One region of the Streptomyces sp. NPDC012794 genome, then DNA from elsewhere that is predicted to be linked to it. Evidence: riboswitches for the same ligand, from Rfam matches in the RefSeq annotation. Region 1 holds a riboswitch; each other region holds the start of a gene.
The links. A riboswitch is a leader RNA that binds a small molecule or an ion and turns the genes downstream of it on or off. The one in region 1 is predicted to bind thiamine pyrophosphate.
Positions count from the first base shown of each region.

Region 1 (7,678 bases):
TGGGCCAGCAGGGGCCGGTGCAGAAGTAGTCCACGCCGGGCTCGGCGACGGCGGCGTCCACCTCGGACTCGGCGTGGCAGGAGCGGCCGATCAGGACCCGGCCGCCGAGGACGGCGCGGGCGGCGGGGACGGGGATGTCGCCCTGGCCGAGGTGCAGGACGTCGGAGCCGATGGCGTGCGCGACGTCGGCGCGGTCGTTGACGGCGAGGAGCTTGCCGTGGCGGCGGGCGGCCTCGGCGAAGACCTGGAGGTGTTCGAGCTCCTCGCCCGCCTCCATGCCCTTGTCGCGGAGCTGGACGATGTCGACGCCGCCGGCCAGGACCGCGTCGAGGAACTCGGGGAGGTCACCCTGCCGCTTGCGCGCGTCCGTGCACAGGTAGAGCCGGGCGTCGGACAGCTGCTGCATGGGATTCCCCCCGTGGTGGTGGGGTGTGCGGGCCGACGGGGTCGGCCCGCACACCGGTGGATCAGCCGGTCAGAGGGCGAGCGCCTGGGCGCGGCGCTTGACCTCCGTGCCGCGATTCTCGCGCAGCGCCTGCACGGGGGTGCCCGGCAGGGTCGGATCCTCGGTGAAGAGCCACTCCAGCATCTCCTCGTCGGAGAAGCGGTCGTCCCGCAGTACGGTCAGCAGCCCGACGAGGCCCTTGACGACCTTGTCGCCGTCGATGAACTGCGCCGGAACCTGCAGGGCACGGTTCTCGCCCCGGCGTACGGCGATCAGCTGCCCTTCCTTGACCATCTGGCGGACCCGGGTCACCTCGATGTCGAGCATCTCCGCGATGTCGGGGAGGTACAGCCAGGAGGGGACGAGGGCATCGATCTTTGCGTCAATCTCGGTCACGGGGACAAGCCTGCCACTTCGGACGGGCCGCCGGTACCTGGCCCCGTCCGTCCGGGGCCGGGCGGCCGCCGGATCGGGGCCCGGCAGGCGGCCCGGCAGGGCCCGGGAGCCGTCAGAGCAGGGCCGATTTCAGCGGAACGGCAGGGTCCGCGACCTTGGACGGGTCCACGGGCGCGGCGGTCTCGATCAGCTTGCGGCCCTGCGCCAGGTCCCGGGGGCGGCCCACGGCCAGGACGGCCACCAGCGCGCCCCCGCGCAGCCAGCACACGGACCAGGCGGGGCCGGCCGGGTCACCGCGCCACAGCAGGGTGTCGGCGTCGCCGTGATGGCCGGCGTACTGGACGAAGCGGCCGAACTGCTCGGACCAGAAGTACGGCACGGGGTCATAGGCCTGGACGGGTTCCGCCGCGAGGATGTTCGCCGCGACGGCCCGGGGGCCCTGGAGGGCGTTGTCCCAGTGGTGGACCAGCAGCCGCCGCCCGTAGCGGGCCGACGGGAAGGAGGAGCAGTCGCCGACGGCGTACACGCCGGGGACGGAGGTGCGCAGGTACGCGTCCGCGGTGACGGATCCGTCGGGGCCGAGCTCGATCCCGGTGCCTGCGAGCCAGTCGGTGGCGGGCCGGGCTCCGATGCCGACGACCACCGCCCCGGCGGGCAGCTCGCGGCCGTCGGCCAGCAGGACCCGGCCCTCCTCGATCCCCGCGACCTTCGCGCCGGTGATCAGGCCGGCACCGGCCTCGGCGTACCAGCGGCCCATCGGCTCGGCGACCTCGGCGGGCAGGGCTCCCGCCAGCACCCGGCCGGCGGCCTCGACCACGGTGACGGCGCAGCCGGCCTCGCGGGCCGCGGTGGCGAACTCGGCGCCGATCCAGCCCGCCCCGACCACCACGGTCGCGGGGGCGGCGGCCAGCACCGGGCGCAGCCGGGCGGCGTCGTCGAGGGTGCGCAGCAGGTGGACGCCGGGGACGCCCTCGGTGCCGGGCAGGGTCAGCGGGCGGGCGCCGCAGGCCAGCACGAGGACCTCGTACGGGACCGGGCCGGCCTCGGTGTCGACCTCGCGGGCCTCCGGCCGCAGCCCGGTGACCTCGGTGCCGAGGCGCAGGCCGATGCGCAGGTCCTCGAAGTCGACCTCGAACGCGGAGTCCTCGGCCTTGCCGAGGAGCACCGCCTTGGAGAGCGGGGGGCGGTCGTAGGGCTGGTGGGGTTCGGCGCCCAGCAGGGTCACGGGGCCCTCGTAACCCTGTTCGCGCAGGGCCACGGCGGTCTGCACGCCGGCCATTCCGGCACCCACGATCACGACGCCGGGGTTCGTCTGTTCCGTCTGCTCACTCACGCGGCCCAGCCTAGTGAACTGACGGCCCATCAGGAACAGGGGGAGGGGGACCGGCGGGCGGACGCCGGGGAGGCAGCCTTACCCGGCTCCGGCCGCGGGGTTTAGTCTGGCCACCGTACCTATCGCGGGAGTCCGGGCGCACCGGGCTGAGAGGGAGGCTGGCCGGCCTCCGACCGTACGAACCTGATCCGGGTCATGCCGGCGAAGGGAGGGGCTGGACGCCCATGCACTCATCTCGGAAGGGATCCGCCGGGGGATCCGACGTCCTCGTCATCGGGGGCGGCATCATCGGCCTGGTCACGGCCTGGCGGGCGGCCCGGCGCGGGCTGCGCACCGCGCTGGCCGACCCGGACCCCGGCGGCGGCGCCGCCCGGGTCGCCGCCGGCATGCTGGCCGCCGTCACCGAGCTGCACTACGGCGAGGAGACCCTGCTCGGGCTCAACCTCGCCTCCGCCGCCCGCTACCCGCAGTTCGCCGCCGAGCTCACCGAAGCCAGCGGCGGCATGGACCTCGGCTACCGGGCCTGCGGCACCCTCGCCGTCGCCCTCGACGCCGACGACCGGCTCCACCTGCGGGAGCTGCACGCCCTCCAGCGCCGCTGCGGCCTGGAGTCGGAGTGGCTCACCGGCCGCGAGTGCCGCCGTCTGGAACCGATGCTCGCCCCCGGCGTACGCGGCGGGCTGCGCGTCGACGGGGACCACCAGGTCGACCCCCGCCGGCTCGCCGCCGCCCTGCTGGCCGCCTGCGGGCGGGCCGGCGTCGCCATCCACCGGGCCCGCGCGGAACGGCTGCTCGTCACCGCCGACCGGGCCGCCGGAGCACTGCTCGACGACGGTACGGAGCTGCGCGCCGGCCAGGTGGTGCTCGCCGCGGGCTCGCTCAGCGGCCGGCTGGCCGGCGTACCGGCCGAGGCGCGCCCGCCCGTACGGCCGGTGAAGGGGCAGGTGCTGCGGCTGGCCGTACCGCCCGCGTGCGCCCCGTTCCTGTCCCGGACGGTACGGGCCGTCGTACGCGGCAGCCACGTCTACCTTGTGCCGCGCGAGAACGGCGAACTCGTCGTCGGCGCCACCAGCGAGGAACTCGGCTGGGACACCACGGTGACCGCGGGCGGGGTGTACGAGCTGCTGCGCGACGCCCACGAGCTGGTACCCGGCATCACAGAGCTCCCGCTGGTCGAGACCCGGGCGGGGCTGCGCCCCGGCTCCCCCGACAATGCGCCGCTGCTCGGCCCGACCGACCTGCCCGGCCTGCACCTGGCCACCGGGCACTACCGCAACGGGGTGCTGCTGACCCCGCTGACCGGCGACGTGATGGAGGAACTGCTGACCACCGGCTCCGTGCCGGAGGTCGCCCGACCCTTCAGCCCGCGCCGCTTCTCCTCCACGCGTCAGGAGTCCCTCGTATGACCATCTCCGTCAACGGCGAGCCGCGCGAGGTCGCGGCCGGCACCACCCTCGACGCGGTGGTCGCCACCCTCACCACGGCCCCCTCGGGCGTGGCCGCCGCGCTCAACGAGACCGTCGTCCCGCGCGGGCAGTGGCGGGCGACGCGGGTGGACGAGGGCGACCGGATCGAGATCCTCACCGCGGTCCAGGGAGGCTGACCACCATGGCTGACGACGTCTTCACCCTGGGCGGCCGGACCTTCTCCTCCCGGCTGATCATGGGCACGGGCGGGGCCCCGAGCCTGGACGTCCTGGAACGCGCCCTGGTCGCCTCCGGCACCGAGCTGACCACCGTGGCCATGCGCCGCCTCGACCCCACCGTGCAGGGCTCGGTGCTCTCCGTGCTGAACCGGCTGGGCATCGCCGTCCTGCCCAACACCGCGGGCTGCTTCACCGCCGGCGAGGCCGTGCTCACGGCCCGGCTGGCGCGGGAGGCACTGGGCACGGACTGGATCAAGCTGGAGGTCGTCGCGGACGAGCGCACCCTGCTGCCCGACGGCGTCGAGCTGCTGGACGCCGCCGAGGTCCTGGTCGACGAGGGCTTCACGGTCCTCCCGTACACCAACGACGACCCGGTCCTCGCGCGGAAGCTGGAGGACGTGGGCTGCGCGGCGATCATGCCGCTGGGCTCCCCGATCGGCTCGGGCATGGGCATCCGCAACCCGCACAACTTCGAGCTGATCGTCGAGCGCGCCGGGGTCCCGGTGATCCTCGACGCGGGCGCGGGAACGGCCTCCGACGCGGCCCTGGCGATGGAGCTGGGCTGCGCGGGGGTGATGCTCGCCTCGGCGGTGACGCGTGCGCAGCGGCCGGTCCTGATGGCGGCGGCGATGCGCGACGCCGTCTCGGCGGGCCGCCTGGCCCACCGCGCGGGCCGCATCCCCCAACGCCGCTTCGCGGAGGCCTCGTCCCCGACGGAGGGCCGCGCGGCCCTGGACCCGGAGCGCCCGGCGTTCTAGCAGTAGCCCCTTTGGCCGGATCAGAGCCGGTTTGGGGGGTTCCCGTCAGTCCCATCGTCCTTCCGTGTCGTGCCGGCCCGTCAAGGGCGCTCACTTCGTTCGCGTCACTGCGTGATCGCCTCCGGCGACCCTTGACAGCCCGTCCCGCCCCGGAAAGACAAGGACTGCCGGGAACCCCCCAAAGAACGGTCACGGGGCAGGAGAAGGGGAGGGGCGGGTCCCTCAGCGATGAGACGACGGGCCGGGGGCCGGCCCGCCGGGCATCCGAACCCTGCGATCCATGCTTCCGAACCCGGGCGCGGCTACCCGCACGAGAGGTTGACCAGAACGACCTGCGGAGCCTCCAGGCGCGTCAGATCGCTACGCGCTCCTCTCGGCATGGCGTCCGACGACCGTCCGGGGCCGATACCCGCACCAGAGGTGGATGAGGACAACGAGGGAAGCGGACAGGCGCGCCAGATCGCTACGCGCTGCTCTGATCTCGGCGGCCGACGGCCGTCTTGGGCTGATACCGGCACCAAATGGCGACCGGAGCAGCGCGGGAAGCGGTGTCAGGCACGCCCGGTCGGATCATTCCGGAGGCCGGCTGTACCTCTCCAGTGTTGCCTTGGTCGTGGTCCGGTCCACCAGCCGCAGTTCCCAGGGACCGGTATTGACGTCGAAGTCCTTGCCGAAGCCGACCCACTTGCCGGTCATGCGGCGTCCGGTCGGCTCGACCAGGAGTTGGATGGCCCCGTGGTAGCGGGCCCCGTTGTAGTAGCCGTCTGCGGCGGTCTGCTCGACCCAGGTGCCCGTGACCACATTGCGGTCGACGGTGAGATCCAGTGTGAGCGGGCTGTCCGGGTTGCTGCTCGCCCCGGGCAGGCTCTGGACGGTCAGCCGGTTCCCGTGCTGAACGATCACTACGTAGTGCTTGCCCTCGTACGAAGCGTCCCGGCTCGAAGAGAAGAACTCGTAGCGGCTGAGCCACACCCCCGAGAACGTCTCCTCACCCCCGTCTGCGGCCACAGTGGCCTCCCATCTTTTTTGTCCGACGACCGTCCGGATCAGTCCAAGGGGAGGGACTGGTGGGCGGCGACGATCGCGTCGATGCGGTGGGCGAGGTCGAAGTCCGCTGCGGTGAGGCGGTATCCGGCGTCGTGGGTGGTGATGGTTGCCCGCAGGTGGTCGATCCGCAGATCGAGGTCTGCGTGGTGCTGAATGCGCCTAGACCGGTCGGCGATGGTGACGATGGCCGCCACGGCGGCGTGGTATCGGATCGCGTAGGTGCGCGTGATCTCGTCGCCCTTGCGTTCCCAGCCCGGCAGGCCGGCCAGCTTTTCGGTGATCTGCTCGTCGGTCAGGACCATCGGTACACCCATGTCAGCTCCCCATGCCAACCGGCGCCAGGATCTCGGTGAGGTCCCGGCCTACGGGTGCATCGTGCCACGGGCGCATGGCCCGCTCCAGGGCGAGTAGTTCACGGACCATGCGTGCGGACCGGGTTTCGACGGCGATGCTGACGGCTTCGCGGGCGATCTCCACCGCGTGATCGGGTTCCCGGGCGGTCGCGGCGGAGGTGGCGTGCCGGGCGAGGTAGACACCACGGTCCCGCCTTGCGCTTGTGGGCACGCTATTGAGGACCTGTGCCCAGAGTGCGTCCGCTTCCTTGCCGAGGCCGAGTCGCCCGTAGCAGGTGGCGCGCTGGACCTCCAGGTAGCCCGGCGTTCTACGGCAGGCGTTGCCCCAAGGGAGGTCGTCGGCAACGCCGGACAGCAGCCCGTCGGCGGTGTCGATGAGTCGATCCACTGTGGTCCGGTCACCGGTCAGGCTGGCGCCGTGGGCCTGTTGCTGCATGGCCATCACGCGGACCTTGGGCAGGAGCCCGTCTGCCACGTCCAGGGCGGCCTCGCAGAGGTCGATCACGCCGTACCCGTCGCTCAGGTCCGTCCGTACATGCGCCTGGTTGACGAGGCTGTAACCGATGAGCTGAGGGTCACGGGAACGGACCGCCATCTCCTGCGTGATACCGCGCCAGAAGGCAGCGGCACCGAGATCGCCCGCGTCCTGGTACAGCCAGCCGACGAGCGCGGCGTAGGCGGTCCCCACCCGCAGAAGGCCTTGGCGCACCTCACCCTTCGCGGAACGGATCAACTTGTCGATCAACTGGTACTGCGCGCTGACGGTCCCGATCAGGTCGTGAGGGCCGAGATACATGTCGGCTCGGTAATGCCCTTCAAGCTGCTGCTCGAAGTAGTCGATGAGCGCCGGGTCCACGTGCTGGCGCGACATCGGCCCGGGAACGAGGGCGGCGGCAGTGACCGAGACGAACTGTCTTCTGTTCACGTCTTCCTCTTGACGGGCCTCGGGCCGAATCCATCCAGCGGGCACGGTGAATCCCAGATCCTCGGGCCATCGGCCCAGCGCATCGTGCAGCACGATCGCGGTCTCCTCCGGAGGCCAACCCGGCCGCTCGCCTTCCCATCGCCGCCAAGTGCGCGGCGACACCTCGAAGTGCCGGTCGTCTAGAAGCTGCCGCCCATGCTCGGACAGGTTCTTCGCCGCCTGATCCATGGAGCGCCAGCCGGCGCGCAGTCTCGCCGCCCGCAGTGCGTCATTGCGTTGGCTCATGGGCCCAGCTTGCGGCGTCATTGCACCCATCCGCTCCTGTGGCCGCCACATGGCCACCGATGGCCACACGGCGGCCTGTCTGCCTTTGCGCCTGCCCGCTCATCATCTCCGCATGACGACGAACAGCGTAGAAGACCAACCCAAGTCGCAGGGATGCTGTCACCCCAGCCCCGGGCTCATCGCCCGCGCGGCAGGGGGGTGGGAGAGGTTCCTGCGCAGCGCAGCCGAGGAAGCGGAGCAGGACGATGAATGAGCAGTACGAATACGTTCCCCACCGCCTCCTCCGCCGCCGTGTCCGCGACATCGCATCCGGTACCGAGGGGGTGCTGATGGCGGTGATCAACGAGAACGTCTCCGACACCGGCATCGAGCGCTGGATGGAGCTCGCCTACATCCGAGGCGCCTCCGGCCGCGAGTTCACCACCGCCGTGACCAACGTCGAACCCGCCCACGACCAGCCCACGACGGCCGCCACCCGCCGAGTCCCGAGG
Region 1 is NZ_JBIBCI010000004.1:206,039-213,716, forward strand. Features, by position in the region: gene thiE (thiamine phosphate synthase) at 1-406, opposite strand, end outside; gene ACFY7H_RS09565 (Rv2175c family DNA-binding protein) at 476-841, opposite strand; gene ACFY7H_RS09570 (NAD(P)/FAD-dependent oxidoreductase) at 954-2,174, opposite strand; TPP riboswitch at 2,289-2,401, shown strand; gene thiO (glycine oxidase ThiO) at 2,399-3,580, shown strand; gene thiS (sulfur carrier protein ThiS) at 3,577-3,777, shown strand; gene ACFY7H_RS09585 (thiazole synthase) at 3,783-4,577, shown strand; partial or broken gene ACFY7H_RS09590 (XRE family transcriptional regulator) at 5,148-5,567, opposite strand; gene ACFY7H_RS09595 (4a-hydroxytetrahydrobiopterin dehydratase) at 5,624-5,938, opposite strand; gene ACFY7H_RS09600 (Twin-arginine translocation pathway signal) at 5,940-7,187, opposite strand; gene ACFY7H_RS09605 (hypothetical protein) at 7,433-7,678, shown strand, end outside.

Region 2 (7,678 bases), on a different contig from region 1:
GACCGCCGCCCTGGTCGTCGGCGAGACGGTGCTTCCGGGAGCGATCGGCGTCCTGTGGCTCGGCGACGCGTCCCGCCCGGGCCTGGCGTGGCTCGCGGTGACCGGCTTCCTCCTGGCGGTCGCCGGCGCCGTCGCGGTGGCCTGGTACGGCAACCACGACGGGGCCGAGGAACCCGCCGAGGAGCCGGTTCCGGCACCGGTGGCCTGACCGGCGCTGATCGCTCCGCCGGGTCCCCGTACGCGGTGACCCGGCGGATACCGCCCGCCGGAGAGACGCAGGGCCCCACGAGCCGAGCCCGACGGCCTCCGGCGTCAGCCCCGCGGGAGGACGACGACCTCGGACGGGCTGAAGGCCACCGCGACCCGGTCCCCCACGGCCGGCGCGGCGGCCAGCTCGCACTCGGCGTCGAGCACCGGCCCCGACGCGGGCCTCAGCCGCAGGGCGACGTGCGTGCCGCGGAAGGTGCGGGACTCCACCACGCAGTCCAGGCCCGCCGCGCACAGCACCACCCCCGCCGGACGGATCAGCAGCCGCTGCTCCCCCTCGGGCGTGCCGGCCGGGACGGGCACCCGGCCCCACGCGGTGGCGGCGGCGGCACCCGCCACCGTCCCCGGGACCACGTTCTCGAAGCCGAGGAACCGGGCCACGAACTCCGACGCGGGCCGCTGCCACACTTCCAGCGGGGTCCCGGTCTGCGCGATCCGCCCGTCCCGCATCACCACCACCCGGTCGGCCAGCGCGAAGGCCTCCCCCTGGTCGTGGGTGACGGCGAGGACGGTGGTACCCAGCCGGGAGAAGAGCCCCTGGAGCTCGACCACCAGCCGCTCGCGCAGCCCCCGGTCCAGCTGGCCGAGCGGCTCGTCGAGCATCAGCAGCCGGGGCGAGGGGGCCAGTGCCCGGGCGAGGGCCACCCGCTGCTGCTCGCCGCCCGACAGCGAGGAGACGGCCCGCCGCTGGGCCCCCGGGAGCCCGACCAGTTCCAGCAGCTCCGCGACCTGGGCCTCGTACGACGCCTTCGCGGAACGCGAGCGGAACCCGGACCCCGCGCGGAGCCCCGCCTGCGGGCCCCGCATGCGCAGGCCGAAGGCGACGTTCCCGCCGACGTCCCGGTGCGGGAACAGCTGGTGATCCTGGAACATCAGGCCCACCCCCCGCCGGTGCACGGGCACTCCGGCCTGGTCGGCGCCGCCGAGCAGCACCCGCCCCCCGGACACCGGCTGGAGCCCGGCCACCACCCGCAGCAGGGTGGACTTGCCGCTGCCGCTCGGCCCCAGCACGCACACGGTCTCGTGCGCGGCGACCTCCAGGTCGACCGCGTCCACCACCGCCCGGTCACCGAAGCGGACCGAGACCCCTTCGAGCTGGAGCAGGGTCATCAGAACTCTCCCGAGGTCTTGTCGGGTCGCAGCCGCTCCAGCACCAGCAGGGACACCGCGCACACCAGCATCAGAATCGTGCTCAGGGCCATCGCCTGCCCGTAGTTCATCTCCCCGGCCCGCCCCAGCAGCCGTGCCACGGCCACCGGCAGCGTCGGGCGGTCCGGCCGGGCGATGAAGACGGTCGCGCCGAACTCGCCCAGCGAGACCGCGAAGGCGAAGCCCGCCGCGATCAGCAGCGCCCGCCGCACCAGCGGCAGGTCCACCTCCCGCCAGGCCCGAAGCGGCGAGGCCCCGAGCACGGCCGCCGCCTCCCGCAGCCGGCCGTCCACGGCCCGCAGCACCGGCAGCATGGTCCGTACGACGAAGGGCACCCCGACCAGCGCCTGCGCCAGCGGCACCAGGATCCACGAGGTCCTGAGGTCCAGCGGCGGCTCGTCCAGGGTGATCAGGAACCCGAAGCCCACGGTCACGGCGGACACCCCGAGCGGCAGCATCAGCAGCGCGTCGAAACCGCGTACGAAGCGGCCCGCGCGCCGGGTCAGGGCGGCGGCCGCGAGCCCGCCGACGACCAGGGCGATGGCGGTGGCGGCGAGGGCGTACTGGAGGGAGTTCCAGACGGCCTCCAGCGGCGGCACCAGAAACGTTCCGCCGCCGGAGCCCGCGTCCTGCAACGCCCGGTAGAAGCCGAAGCCGTAGCCGCCCGGCGCGTCGAAGGACCGTTCCACCAGCACGGCCAGCGGCGCCACCACCAGCAGGACCACCGACAGCAGCACCCCGCCCAGCAGGCCGCGCTGTCCCCAGCCGCGCGGCGGGCGCGCGGTGTGCGCCGGGTCCACGAGCCGCAGCGCGGTCTCCCGCCGGCGCACCGTGCGGGCGTGCACGGCGAGGACGGCGGCGATGGCCGCGAACTGGACCATCGTCAGCACGGCTGCGGTCGGCAGGTCCAGCAGCTGCGCCGTCTGCCGGTAGACCTCCACCTCCAGGGTGGCGTACGCGGGCCCGCCGAGGATCTGCACGACGCCGAAGGAGCTGAAGGTGAACAGGAACACCATCAGCGAGGCGGCGGCCACCGCCGGCGCGAGCGCGGGCAGCGTCACCCGCCGCCACGCCGTGATCCGCCCGGCGCCCAGCACCCGGGCGGCCTCCTCCTGGCGCGGGTCCAGCTGCGCCCACAGCCCGCCGACCGTCCGTACGACGACGGCGTAGTTGAAGAAGACGTGGGCGAGCAGGATCGCCCAGACGGTGGTGTCCAGCCGCACGCCCCACAGTTCGTCGAGCAGCCCGCCGCGCCCGACCAGCGCCAGGAAGGCACTGCCGACGACCACCGTCGGCAGGACGAAGGGGACGGTGACCAGCGCGCGCAGCAGCTGCTTGCCGGGGAACTCCAGGCGGGCGAAGACGTACGCGCCCGGCAGCGCGAGGAGCAGGGTGAGGGCGGTCGAGGCGAGCGCCTGCCAGGTGGTGAACCAGAGCACGCCGGCGATGTCGGGCCGGGCCAGGACCTCGCCGATCCGGCCGAACTGCCAGCCCGCGTCCGTCTTGAGCCCGCGGCCGACGATCGCGGCCACGGGAAAGGCGAAGAACACTCCGAAGAAGGCGAGCGGCACGGCCATCAGAGCGAGTCTGACGGCCGTGGCGCGCCCGCCCTCCGTGGGGAGGCGCTCTACTTCACGAGCGAGGACCACGTCTTGACCCACTGCTCACGGTTCTTGGCGATGGTCTCCGGAGCGACGTTCTCCGGCTTCTCGACCACCACGCCGTGCTTCGTGAACAGCTCCGGCAGCTTCGCGTCCTTGACGACCGGGTTCACGAACATCTGGAGCGGCATGTCCTCCTGGAACTTCTTGGAGACCAGGAAGTCGATGAGCGCCTTGCCGCCCTCCTCGTTCTTCGCGCCCTTCAGCAGGCCCGCGAACTCGACCTGGCGGAAGCAGGTGCCCGTGGCGACGCCCGTCGGGGCATCGGCCGGCTGCGGCTCGCCGTAGAGGACCTCGACCGGCGGGCTGGAGGCGTAGGAGACGACCAGCGGTCGGTCGCCCTTGGCCTTCTTGCCGCCGGCGGAGCCGGAGAAGCGCTCGTTGTAGGCCTGCTCCCAGCCGTCGACGACCTCGACGCCGTTGGCCTTGAGCTTGCTCCAGTAGTCCTTCCAGCCCTCCTCGCCGTACTTGCCGACGGAGGCGAGGAGGAAGCCGAGGCCGGGCGAGGAGGTCGCGGCGTTCTCGGTGACGAGGAGGTTCTTGTACTCCGGCTTGACCAGGTCGTCCAGCGTCTGCGGCGGGGCGATCCTCTTGTCGGCGAAGTAGGCCTTGTCGTAGTTGACGCAGATGTCGCCGGAGTCGACCGGGGTGACCCGGTGCTGCTGGTCGAGGACGAACTCGGGCTTCACCGTGTCCAGGCCCTTGGCGTCGTACGGGGTGAAGATGCCGTTGTCGAGGGCCCGCGAGAGCAGGGTGTTGTCGACGCCGAAGAAGACGTCGCCGCGCGGGGATCCCTTGGTGAGGATCTCCTGGTTGAGGGCCGCGCCCGCGTCGCCGGACTTCAGGACCTTGACGGTGTAGCCGCTCTGCTGCTCGAACTCCTTGAGGACCGTGGCGGTCACGTTGAAGGAGTCGTGGGAGACGAGCGTGACCGTCTTGGACTTGGGGGCGCCGGTCGCCTCGGACGTGTCCTTGCCCTCGCCGCCGCCGCAGGCGCCGAGGGTGGTGACGCCGAGCGCCGCCGCGAGCGCCGTGCCCGCGATCTTCCTGGTGGTGCTCACTGGTGTATTCCTCCTGGGATGACCAGGAGAAGACGCGGCCCCGCCCGGCGCTCTTCGCGAGCGGTCGCCGGGCAGGGCGCAACAGCTTGAGTGGTGACCGAACTTCCTACCCCGAATGACCGGGGCGAGGTTCAGAGGGTCTGCGGATGACGGGTACCGCACTCTCAGCGCTGTGGCGCTCCCCTGTCGGAATATGCAATTGGTTCGGCCACAGGGTACCCCGTGGCCGAATCGGGCAGGCCGCTGTCCGGAATGCAGCCGGAATCTATCGTTCCGAGGCGGCGAGCTGGCCGCAGGCGCCGTCGATCTCCTGGCCGCGGGTGTCGCGGACGGTCACGGGCACGCCGTGGCGGGCGATCGCCTCGACGAAGGCCTTCTCGTCCTCGGGGCGCGAGGCGGTCCACTTGGAGCCCGGCGTCGGGTTCAGCGGGATCAGGTTGACGTGTACGCGCTTGCCCTTGAGCAGGCGGCCGAGGAGGTCGCCGCGCCAGGCCTGGTCGTTGATGTCGCGGATCAGGGCGTACTCGATGGAGATGCGGCGGCCGGACTTCTCCGCGTACTCCCAGGCCGCGTCGAGGACCTCGCGGACCTTCCAGCGGGTGTTCACCGGGACGAGGGTGTCGCGCAGCTCGTCGTCCGGGGCGTGCAGGGAGACCGCGAGGCGGCACTTGAAGCCCTCGTCGGCGAAGCGCAGCATGGCCGGGACCAGGCCGACGGTGGAGACGGTGATGCCGCGCTGCGAGAGGCCGAGGCCGTCGGGCTCGGGGTCGGTGAGGCGGCGGATGGCTCCGACGACGCGCTTGTAGTTCGCCAGCGGCTCGCCCATGCCCATGAAGACGATGTTGGACAGGCGGGCGGGGCCGCCGGGGACCTCGCCGTCGCGCAGGGCGCGCATCCCGTCGACGATCTGGTGCACGATCTCGGCGGTGGAGAGGTTGCGGTCCAGGCCCGCCTGGCCGGTCGCGCAGAACGGGCAGTTCATTCCGCAGCCGGCCTGCGAGGAGATGCACATCGTCACCCGGTCCGGGTAACGCATCAGCACGGACTCGACGAGCGTGCCGTCGTGCAGCTTCCACAGGGTCTTGCGGGTGGTGTCGTCGTCACAGCTGATGTGCCGGACGACGTTCATGAGCTCCGGGAGCAGCTCCTGCTGGAGCTTCTCGCGCGAGGCCGCCGGAATGTCGGTCCACTCGGCCGGGTCGTGCGCGTAGCGGGCGAAGTAGTGCTGGGAGAGCTGCTTGGCCCGGAACGGCTTCTCGCCGATCGCGGCCACCGCCTCCCGGCGCTCGGCCGGGGTCAGGTCGGCGAGGTGCCGGGGCGGCTTCTTGACCCCGCGAGGGGCGACGAAGGTGAGCTCACCCGGAGCGGGACGGGGGGCCATGCGGTACTCCTCAGTACGACGGGGTGGGGGTCACCCCGCGCGTGCAGGGCCGGTCCGCGGCTCGGCCGCTGGACGGAAAGGGCGCGCCGCGTGAACACGGCGCGCCCTCCAGGATAACCCGGCCCGGACCCGTCAGCCGGTGGTCCGCCCCCTGGCCCGCGGCCCCGGAGCGACCGCTCAGCCGGTACCGACGAACGCCGCCAGCAGCAGCCAGACGACGGGAGCGGTCGGCAGCAGCGAGTCGAGCCGGTCCATGATGCCGCCGTGGCCCGGGAGCAGCGTGCCCATGTCCTTGATGCCCAGGTCACGCTTGATCATGGACTCGCCGAGGTCGCCCAGGGTGGCGCTGACCGCGACGGCGAGGCCGAGCAGCAGGCCCTGCCACCAGGCACCCCCGTCGATCAGGAACTCCATGCACAGGGCGCCGGCCGCCATCGCGAAGGCGACCGCTCCGAAGAGCCCCTCGCGGGTCTTGCCGGGGCTGATGCGCGGGGCGAGCTTGGTCTTGCCGAAGCGCCAGCCCACGGCGTAGGCCCCGGTGTCGCTGACCACGGTCAGGACCAGGAAGGTCACCACCCGCTGCGGACCGTCGTCCGGGGTCAGCAGCATCGCGACGAACGTGGCCAGGAAGGGCACGTAGAACGCCGCGAAGACGCCCGCGGTGACGTCCCTGAGGTAGTCCTCGGGCGGCTCGGTCATCCGCCACACGAGGACGGCCAGCGCGGTGAGGGCCATGGCCACCCACGCGCCCTCGGCCCCGCGGACGTATCCGGCGATGATCATCGCCGCTCCGCCGACCGCGAGGGGGACCAGCGGGGCCTTGATGCCCTTCTTCTCCTGGAGCCGGGAGGTGAGCTCCCACAGGCCGACCACGATCGCGACGACGATGACGCCGACGAAGACGGCCTTGACGATGAACAGCGAAGCGAAGACCACCGCGCCGAGGCCTACGCCGACCCCTATGGCGGCACGCAGATCCCGCCCCGCGCGCTTCTTCGGCGGCGGGGGCGAGGCGTCCTGCGGGGCCTGCGGTGGCGGAGGCGGGGGGCTGGGCATGGGCTCCTGCAACGGCGTCTCGGCGCGGAACGGGGGGCCGCCGGCGAAGGCGGCCCCCCGATCGCGTGCGTCCCGGTCGTCGAAGGCACGGCCGGCGGCATCGGGCACGATGGGCATGGGCGCAGTGTGCGGGCCCACCAGCGCATCGTATGCGGGACCCGCCGGAACCGGCTCCGCGGCCCAGGGAGAGTCGTTCATCAGACCTCGAGGAGCTCGGCTTCCTTGTGCTTGAGCAGCTCGTCCACCTGCGCGACGTACTTCGCGGTGGTGTCGTCGAGCTCCTTCTCGGCGCGGCGCACCTCGTCCTCGCCGGCCTCCTTGTCCTTGACCAGCTTGTCGAGGGCGTCCTTGGCCTTGCGGCGCACGGAGCGGATGGAGACCTTGGAGTCCTCGGCCTTGTTCTTGGCGACCTTGATGTACTCCTTGCGGCGGTCCTGCGTCAGCTCCGGGAAGGTCACCCGGATGATGCGGCCGTCGTTGCTCGGGTTGACACCGAGGTCGGAGTCGCGGATCGCCTGCTCGATGTTGCGCAGCGCCGAGGCGTCGAACGGCGTCACGATCGCCATGCGCGGCTCGGGCACGGCGAAGGAGGCGAGCTGGTTGATGGGCGTGATGGCACCGTAGTAGTCCGCCACGATCTTGTTGAACATCGCCGGGTGCGCACGGCCCGTGCGAATCGCGGCGAAGTCTTCCTTGGCGACGACGACGGCCTTCTCCATCTTCTCCTCGGCCTCGAGGAGGATTTCTTCGATCACCACGTGCTCCTGCATGTCAGATATGGATGGTTCAGGCGGGCGCGGGCGGTCCGGGCCGCCCGGACCGGGCCCCTGCGGGCCCGGCTCGGTGTGCTCAGACCCGGGTGCCCTGGTCGCTCACGAGCGTGCCGATCTTCTCACCCTTGACGGCGCGGGCGATATTGCCCTCGGCGAGCAGCTCGAAGACCAGGATCGGCAGCCGGTTGTCGCGGCACAGCGTGATGGCCGTGGCGTCGGCGACCTTGAGGTCCCGGGACAGCACCTCGCTGTACTCCAGCGCGTCGAACTTCACGGCGTCCGGGTTGGTCTTCGGGTCGGAGTCGTAGACCCCGTCGACGCCGTTCTTGC
Region 2 is NZ_JBIBCI010000015.1:83,145-90,822, forward strand. Features, by position in the region: gene ACFY7H_RS25335 (hypothetical protein) at 1-208, shown strand, start outside; gene ACFY7H_RS25340 (ABC transporter ATP-binding protein) at 313-1,377, opposite strand; gene ACFY7H_RS25345 (ABC transporter permease) at 1,377-2,993, opposite strand; gene ACFY7H_RS25350 (thiamine ABC transporter substrate binding subunit) at 3,044-4,138, opposite strand; TPP riboswitch at 4,224-4,333, opposite strand; gene rlmN (23S rRNA (adenine(2503)-C(2))-methyltransferase RlmN) at 4,404-5,519, opposite strand; gene ACFY7H_RS25360 (phosphatidate cytidylyltransferase) at 5,697-6,773, opposite strand; gene frr (ribosome recycling factor) at 6,773-7,330, opposite strand; gene pyrH (UMP kinase) at 7,425-7,678, opposite strand, start outside.
Region 2: it holds a riboswitch for thiamine pyrophosphate, as region 1 does, so the genes downstream of both, ACFY7H_RS25350 (thiamine ABC transporter substrate binding subunit) here and thiO (glycine oxidase ThiO) in region 1, are expected to answer to the same signal.

Region 3 (7,678 bases), on a different contig from region 1:
GGACACCCCCGCCAACCCCGTCTGCGAGGAATGGGCCGACGTCCGCGCGACCGGCCACGCCCACGCCATCGGCCAGTGCCTGCTGGGCCAGCTCGACGAGAAGACGCGCAAGGACTACTACGAGCGGCACCCGGTCGAGAGCATCACGCCCTACACCGTGCGGGACGTGCACGCCCTGGAGCAGCGGATCGGCTCCCGGGAACGGACGCAGCCCGTGATCGAGCGTCAGGAGTACGCCCTGGGCACGGTGTGCGCGGCCATCCCGATCACCGTCGGCGACATCGCCGCGACAGTGGCCATTTCTCTCCCCCTGCACCAAGAAGAGCGGTTGCTCTCTGCTGTCGATCGACTACGGAGTGAAGTAGGCGCGCTGTTGAGCACCCTCTCGTTCTCTATCAGTATCTGAAAACTCACTCCTTGTGATCTGCTGTCGCTTCCACCACCCTTGTCAAGAGGCCTTGGGGGATCATTCCTGGCCACTTCCACTACAGGGGTAGGCAATGCACGAATCGGTACAGGCAGAGGTCATGATGAGCTTCCTCGTTTCCGAGGAACTCGCATTCCGGATCCCGGTGGAGCTGCGGTACGACGCCCGTGACCCCTACGCGGTGCGCCTTACCTTCCACCTTCCCGGAGACGCGCCCGTCACCTGGGCGTTCGGCCGGGAACTGCTCCTCGACGGCATCAACAAGCCGAGCGGTGACGGTGACGTGCACATCGCGCCCACCGACCCCGAGGAGCTGTCCGACGTCCACATCCGTCTCCAGGTCGGCGGGGACCGGGCCCTCTTCCGCGCGGGTGCGGGGCCGCTCGTCGCCTTCCTCGACCGGACCGACCGGCTCGTTCCGCTCGGTCAGGAGCGCAGTCTGGGCGACTTCGAGGAGAGCCTCGACCAGGCGCTCGGCAAGATCCTCGCCGAGTCGCAGCAGGACGAGCGGAAGGCCGGCTGAGGGGCGGGGCCGGAAGGTCCCGCCGTCGCCGAGACCTTCAGCGCTTGCGCCGGCGCCGGCCCCGGCCGCCGCGTGCCGGTCCGGCGGCCGGTCCCGCGGCCATGCCACCCGCGGCCCCCGGCCGGTCGGCGGAGACCACCAGCGCCGCCAGGGCGGTGGTCACGGGCACCGAGGCCACCAGCCCGATGGAACCGACGAGGGTCCGTACGATCTCCTCGGCGACCAGCTCGCTGTTGGCCACCGTCCCCATGCTGCTGTTGGCGATCGAGAACAGCAGTAGAAGTGGCAGAGCGGCGCCCGCGTACGCCAGCACGAGGGTGTTCACCACCGACGCGATGTGGTCGCGGCCGATCCGGATGGCGGCCCGGTACAGGGCGCGCGGGCCCATCGCCGGGTCCGCCTGGTGGAGTTCCCAGACGGCCGACGTCTGAGTGACGGTCACGTCGTCGAGTACGCCGAGCGATCCGATGATCACGCCCGCGAGCAGCAGGCCGCTCATGTCGATGCTCGGGTAGAGCCCGTGGATCAGCCCGGTGTTGTCGTCCGTGTTGCCGCTCAGGAAGGCCCAGCCGATGAACAGCGAGCCCAGCAGGCCGATCAGCAGGAGCGAGACCAGCGTGCCGAGGACGGCTACCGAGGTCCGGGCCGTCAGCCCGTGGCACATGTAGAGGGCGATCAGCATGATCGCGCTGGCCCCGATGACCGCGACGAGCAGCGGGTTCGAGCCCTGCAGGATCGCCGGGAGGATGAAGAGCGTCAGTACCCCGAAGCTGACGACGAGCGCGATGAGGGCGAACAGGCCGCGCATCCGGCCCACCACGACGACCGCGACGGCGAAGATGCCGGCCAGCAGCGCCATCGGGAACTTCCGGTTCAGGTCGATCACCGAGTACTGGAGGTCCCGGGGCGCGTCCGGCGCGTACGCCACCACCACCTCCTGGCCCTTCTCCAACTGCCGTGGCGCACCGGGCTGGACGATCTCGAAGAAGGCCCGGCCCCGTTCCGGTCCGCTGGTCACCTCGATGGTGGCCTTCTTGCACTCGCCGGTCCTGGCGGCCTGCGCCTCGCGCCCCTCGGGGGTGGAGGTGTCGCCCGTGGGAGGGACCTGCGAGGCGTTGACCGATTTGCAGTCCACCTTCGCGAGAGCGACGACCGTGCCCTGTTCGGTCTGGCGGTCGAAGCCCACCCCGGTGCGCTCGTGTGCGGGGGCGCCGCCGGGCCAGAGCACGGCCATGCCGATGAAGACGGCGGCGGCGAAGGGGATCAGTACGGCGGCGATCACCTTGCGCAGGTGCTTGGAGACCGGAGCCGCCGGCCCGTGGCCGTGGCTGTGCCCGTGGCTGTGGCCGGAGGAGTGCCCGTGGGAGGGCGCGGCAGCATCCCCGTGGGACGCGTGCTCGGGGCCGGTGTGGCCCATGGGCTCGGTGGGCTCGTGGGGGGGCTGCGGCGAGGACGTCACCGGCAGATCATCGCAAGAGATGAGGGGGCCCACTGTTCAGCACGCCACACACGACGCTAACGTGGGGGCTACTTTGCACAACGCGGGAGCTCGGAGCACCGGGCTGAGAGGGCGCTGATCACCGTACGCGCATGAGAATGCGTACGGGAGGAGGCTGCGCCGACCGCCGAACCTGTTACCGGGTAATGCCGGCGTAGGGAGATCAGGTCTCATGACCATTCAGGACGCACGCACGCCTGCCGCCGGCCAGAACGCCGACGGCCAGACCGAGCGCCAGCCCGGCTGGCACAAGGGATACCTGCCGGGCTCCCGCCCGGACATCCGGGTGCCGGTCCGCCAGGTCCACCTCACCAACGGCAAGGACGTGACGCTCTACGACACGTCCGGGCCGTATACCGACCCGCAGATCGAGACCGACGTGCGCCGGGGCCTGCCCCCGCTGCGGGAGCACTGGATCATCGGCCGCGGTGACACCGAGGAGTATGCGGGGCGCCCCGTCCGTCCCGAGGACGACGGCATCAAGCACACCTCTCCGCGCGGGGGCCTCAAGAACCTCGACGCGGTCTTCCCGGGCCGCCCGCGCCAGCCCCGCCGGGGCCGCGGCGGCGCCGCCGTCACGCAGCTCGCGTACGCCCGCCGGGGCGAGATCACCCCGGAGATGGAGTACGTCGCGATCCGCGAGAACGTCTCCCCCGAGGTCGTCCGGGAGGAGATCGCCGCGGGCCGCGCGGTGCTTCCGGCCAACGTGAACCACCCGGAGATCGAGCCGATGATCATCGGCAAGAGGTTCCTGGTGAAGGTCAACGCCAACATCGGCAACTCCGCCGTCACCTCCTCGATCGAGGAGGAAGTGGAGAAGATGACCTGGGCGACCCGCTGGGGCGCCGACACGGTCATGGACCTCTCCACCGGCCGCAACATCCACACCACCCGCGAGTGGGTGCTGCGCAACTCTCCCGTCCCGATCGGCACCGTGCCGCTCTACCAGGCCCTGGAGAAGGTCGACGGCCGGGCCGAGGACCTGACCTGGGAGATCTACAAGGACACGGTCATCGAGCAGGCCGAGCAGGGCGTCGACTACATGACGGTCCACGCCGGCGTGCTGCTGCCGTACGTGCCGCTGACCGCCCGTCGCAAGACCGGCATCGTCTCCCGCGGCGGCTCGATCATGGCCGCGTGGTGCCTGGCGCACCACAAGGAGAACTTCCTCTACACGAACTTCGAGGAGCTCTGCGAGATCCTCGCGACGTACGACGTCACCTACTCGCTGGGCGACGGCCTGCGCCCGGGCTCCATCGCGGACGCCAACGACGCCGCGCAGTTCGCGGAGCTGAAGACGCTGGGCGAACTGAACACCATCGCCAAGCGGCACAACGTCCAGACGATGATCGAGGGCCCGGGCCACGTCCCGATGCACAAGATCAAGGAGAACATCGACCTCCAGCAGGAGATCTGCGAGGAGGCGCCGTTCTACACGCTCGGCCCCCTGACCACGGACGTGGCGCCCGCGTACGACCACATCACCTCGGGCATCGGCGCCGCGATGATCGCCTGGTGGGGCACCGCGATGCTCTGCTACGTGACGCCCAAGGAGCACCTGGGCCTGCCCAACCGGGACGACGTGAAGACCGGGGTCATCACGTACAAGATCGCCGCGCACGCGGCGGACCTGGCCAAGGGTCACCCGGGTGCCCAGGAGTGGGACGACGCCCTGTCGGACGCGCGGTTCGAGTTCCGCTGGGAGGACCAGTTCAACCTGGCCCTCGACCCGGACACCGCCCGTGAGTTCCACGACGAGACGCTCCCGGCGGAACCGGCCAAGACCGCGCACTTCTGCTCCATGTGCGGTCCGAAGTTCTGTTCGATGAAGATCTCGCAGGACATCCGCCGCGAGCACGGCGGTGACCTGAAGGCCGATGAGATCGAGGCGGGCATGGCGGAGAAGTCCGCCGAGTTCGCGGCCTCGGGCAACCGGGTCTACCTGCCGCTGGCCGACTGATCCGTGTGCGGAGGGCTGACCGACGGGGTTCCGGGGGGAGTCGTCGGTCAGCCCTCCGCTGAGGCGGGGCGCCCGGTGAATACGGGTGGATGTTTCACGTGAAACGGGGCGACTTCTGTGGCCTCAGTCCGGGGCGTGGCCCGTGCCGCCGAAGTCCGGGCTGGTGAAGTCCGGCGAGCTGTAGCCGGGGCGGGGTCCCTCGGAGGGCGGGCCGGGGCTGGTGAAGTCCGGCGGGGTGTAGCCCAGGCTGGGGATGCGCCCGGCGCCCGGGGTGCGCGGCACGGGGTAGCCCGGTCCGGCGGTGGGGTCGGCCAGGGCGTCACGCAGGAAGGGCACGATGCCCCGCTCCAGCAGCGCGTTGCGCCAGGCCTCCCGGGCGCGGGAGAGCTCGTCCGGTATCGACACGCTCTCCTCCGCCGCGACCTCCGTGGAGCTGTTGCGCAGGGCCGTCACGAGCAGCGCGATCACCGCGAAGAGCAGGGCGACCACGGTGAGCCCGCCGAAGAGCCAGCCCGCCGTCAGCATCGTCTCGGCGAAGGCCGGGGCGGGCTCGATCATCTTGAGGCCGTATCCCACCAGCAGGAAGATCAGCATCGCGGTGCCCGCCAGCACTGGTGCCAGGACGCCGACCACCGCGCTCACGCCGGCCCCGTCGTCCTGGCCCTCGGCGCCGTCCTCGGTGCTCGTTCCCGGGGCGGACAGGACCGCGTCGCGCAGTTCCTCCCGCACTTTCACGTAGTGGTCGTACTCGGCGGCCGCCGCGGCGGTCAGCAGTGTGGTGGCGGCCTGGGCCATGGTGCGCAGTTGTTCGGCGTTCAGCCGTTCGCCCAGAGTGGCGAGTTCGGGCCGTTGGTCCGCGGTGCGCAGCGCCTCGTCGAGGAGCCGATCGAACTCCGGTCGGTCTTCGGTGAGCAGGTGCGGAGCGCTGGTCATGTGCATCCCCCGATGCTCCGTACGTGCCGGTATGCCCGCGTAGATCCGTGGATCCCGGCGTAAACGGAGGAGAGCCTGCTACGGATAGAGCGATGGTAGAGCGCCCCTGCCACGCCGTGACAAGGGCTTTGCTGAAATACCCCGCTCCGAGAACGCTCAGTCGCGCAGAGGTAGTTGAACGACGAGCAGCTTGCCCGCCATCGTCACGCCACCGTCCATGGCGATGGCCAGCCCGTCGGCGTACACGTGCGGCCCGTCCACGGCCTCGGGGCCGTGGGAGTCGTCGCCGTCCTCGGTGCCGACCTCGCCGAGCAGGTAGGGGATGGGGCTGTGGCCGTGGACGACGCGGCCGCCGCCGTAGGTGGCCAGGAGTTCCCGTACGGCCCGGGGGCCGGTCTCTTCGTCGCGGAAGGCGAACCGCTTGGTGAACTTGCGGAAGAGGTCCCAGGTGATGTCGGCGTCGTTGCGGTTGAGCAGCTCGTGGATGGTGTCGTTGACGTCCTCGATGGAGTCGCCGTAGTCGAGGTACGCGGTGGTGTCGGAGTGCAGGAGCAGGTGGCCGTCCTGCAGGGTGGCCGCGTCGAGGCGGGACATCCACTGGAGGTGGACGTCCTCCAGGCGCTCCATGTCGGCGCGCTGGCCCCCGTTGAGCAGCCAGGCGGCCTGGAAGGTGGCGGTACCGGCGCCGGAGGACACGGGGGTGTCGCCGAAGCGCTTGGCGCCGATGAGCAGCAGCTCGTGGTTGCCCATCAGGGCCTTGCAGTAGCCGCCGGCGGCGGCGGCCTCGGCGGAGAGCCGCATGACGAGGTCGATGACGCCGATGCCGTCGGGGCCGCGGTCGGTGAAGTCGCCGAGGAACCAGAGCCGGGCGTTGCCGGCGGACCAGCGGCACTCGGCGTCGATGAGGTGCTGTGCCTGGAGTTCGCTGATCAGCTCGTCCAGGTATCCGTGGACGTCACCGACGACGTACAGGGGGCCGGGACCGGAGCCCGGGGCCTCCTGGGGGACGTACTGGACCTGCACGGTGTGGCCGGGCCCGGTCGGCGCGCCGCGGCCGATGACGGGGAGGTCGCGCTGCGTGGGCGTGTAGCCGTCGTCAGCGCCGTCGGCGTCCTCGTACTCGACGTCGCCCGCGGCGCGCTGCTGCGGGACGGTGTCCGTGCCGGGGCGGGCGTGGGGGGCCGCGGCGGGCCGGTCGGGGGCGTACCCGGGCCGGGGGGGCGCGAGGGGCGCGCTCTCCTCGTAGTACGCGGGGTACTCGCCGTACACGGGGGGCTCGCCGGCCAGCGCGGCCGGCACGGTGTACGGCGCGGGTTCGGTGACCGGCACCCGGAAGTCCCGCAGCGTGTCCGTCCGCATCGCGGGTCCCTGACCGGCCCCCTGAGTCATCGACCCCTCCACCACCGTCGCGCTGCCGTACACCTGCGGACCCCCTCACCTCCTGGGCGGAGGGTCCGTGATGTCGTGCGCCCATCATAGGAATGCGGCTCGCGCTCTGTGACGCACCAGGGGTGGTGAATCCTGGCCGGAGCCGTTCCTTCCTGCCCTTTTCTCCCGATTTCAGTGTTGTTGAAATCCTCGGCGGGGCCGTGGCCCCGCCCATGTGAGGGTGCGGAGGTCAGTCCTGGGCCGGTGTGCGCGGTGGGCTGACGGTCGTCCGGGGCGTTCTGCGCTGAGAGGAGGTACGGATGATCAGCTCGGTGGGCACGACCTGCTCGACGGGGCGTCCGGTGCCCACTCCCTCGATAGCGTCGATCAGCAGCTGTACGACGGCGGTTCCGATGCGGCGGGGTTTGAGGGAGAGCGTGGTGATGGGCGGTTCGGTGTTGGCGTAGACGGTGGATTCGCTGCAGCAGACGAGGAGCAGGTCTTCGGGGACGCGCAGCCCGTAGCGCCGGGCGGCGGCGAGCAGGTCGGTGCCGTTGGGGTCGAAGAGCCCGTACACGGCGTCCGGACGGTCGGGGCGGGCGAGGAGCCGGTCGGCGGCGACGGCGCCGGCGCACGGGTCGTGGGCGGGGTAGGACTCGTAGACGGGGTCCTGGCCGACGCGTTCGCACCAGTTGAGGTAGGCGGTCGTGGAGAGCCGGGTGTAGGTGTCGGTGGTGGTTCCGGTCAGCAGCCCGATGCGGCGGGCGCCGGCGGCGGCGAGGTGGTCGAGGAGGCCCAGTACGGCGGCTTCGTGGTCGTTGTCCACCCAGGCGGTGACGGGGAGGGTGCCCGCCGGCCTGCCGTCGGAGACCACGGGCAGGCCCTGGCGGACCAGCTCGCTGACGACCGGGTCATGGTCGGAGGGGTCGATCACGACGGTGCCGTCGAGGGCCACGTTGGACCAGACGT
Region 3 is NZ_JBIBCI010000002.1:181,599-189,276, reverse strand. Features, by position in the region: gene ACFY7H_RS03995 (IclR family transcriptional regulator) at 1-406, shown strand, start outside; gene ACFY7H_RS03990 (SsgA family sporulation/cell division regulator) at 501-950, shown strand; gene ACFY7H_RS03985 (YibE/F family protein) at 988-2,442, opposite strand; TPP riboswitch at 2,482-2,626, shown strand; gene thiC (phosphomethylpyrimidine synthase ThiC) at 2,621-4,408, shown strand; gene ACFY7H_RS03975 (hypothetical protein) at 4,532-5,347, opposite strand; gene ACFY7H_RS03970 (metallophosphoesterase) at 5,498-6,745, opposite strand; gene ACFY7H_RS03965 (LacI family DNA-binding transcriptional regulator) at 6,960-7,678, opposite strand, start outside.
Region 3: it holds a riboswitch for thiamine pyrophosphate, as region 1 does, so the genes downstream of both, thiC (phosphomethylpyrimidine synthase ThiC) here and thiO (glycine oxidase ThiO) in region 1, are expected to answer to the same signal.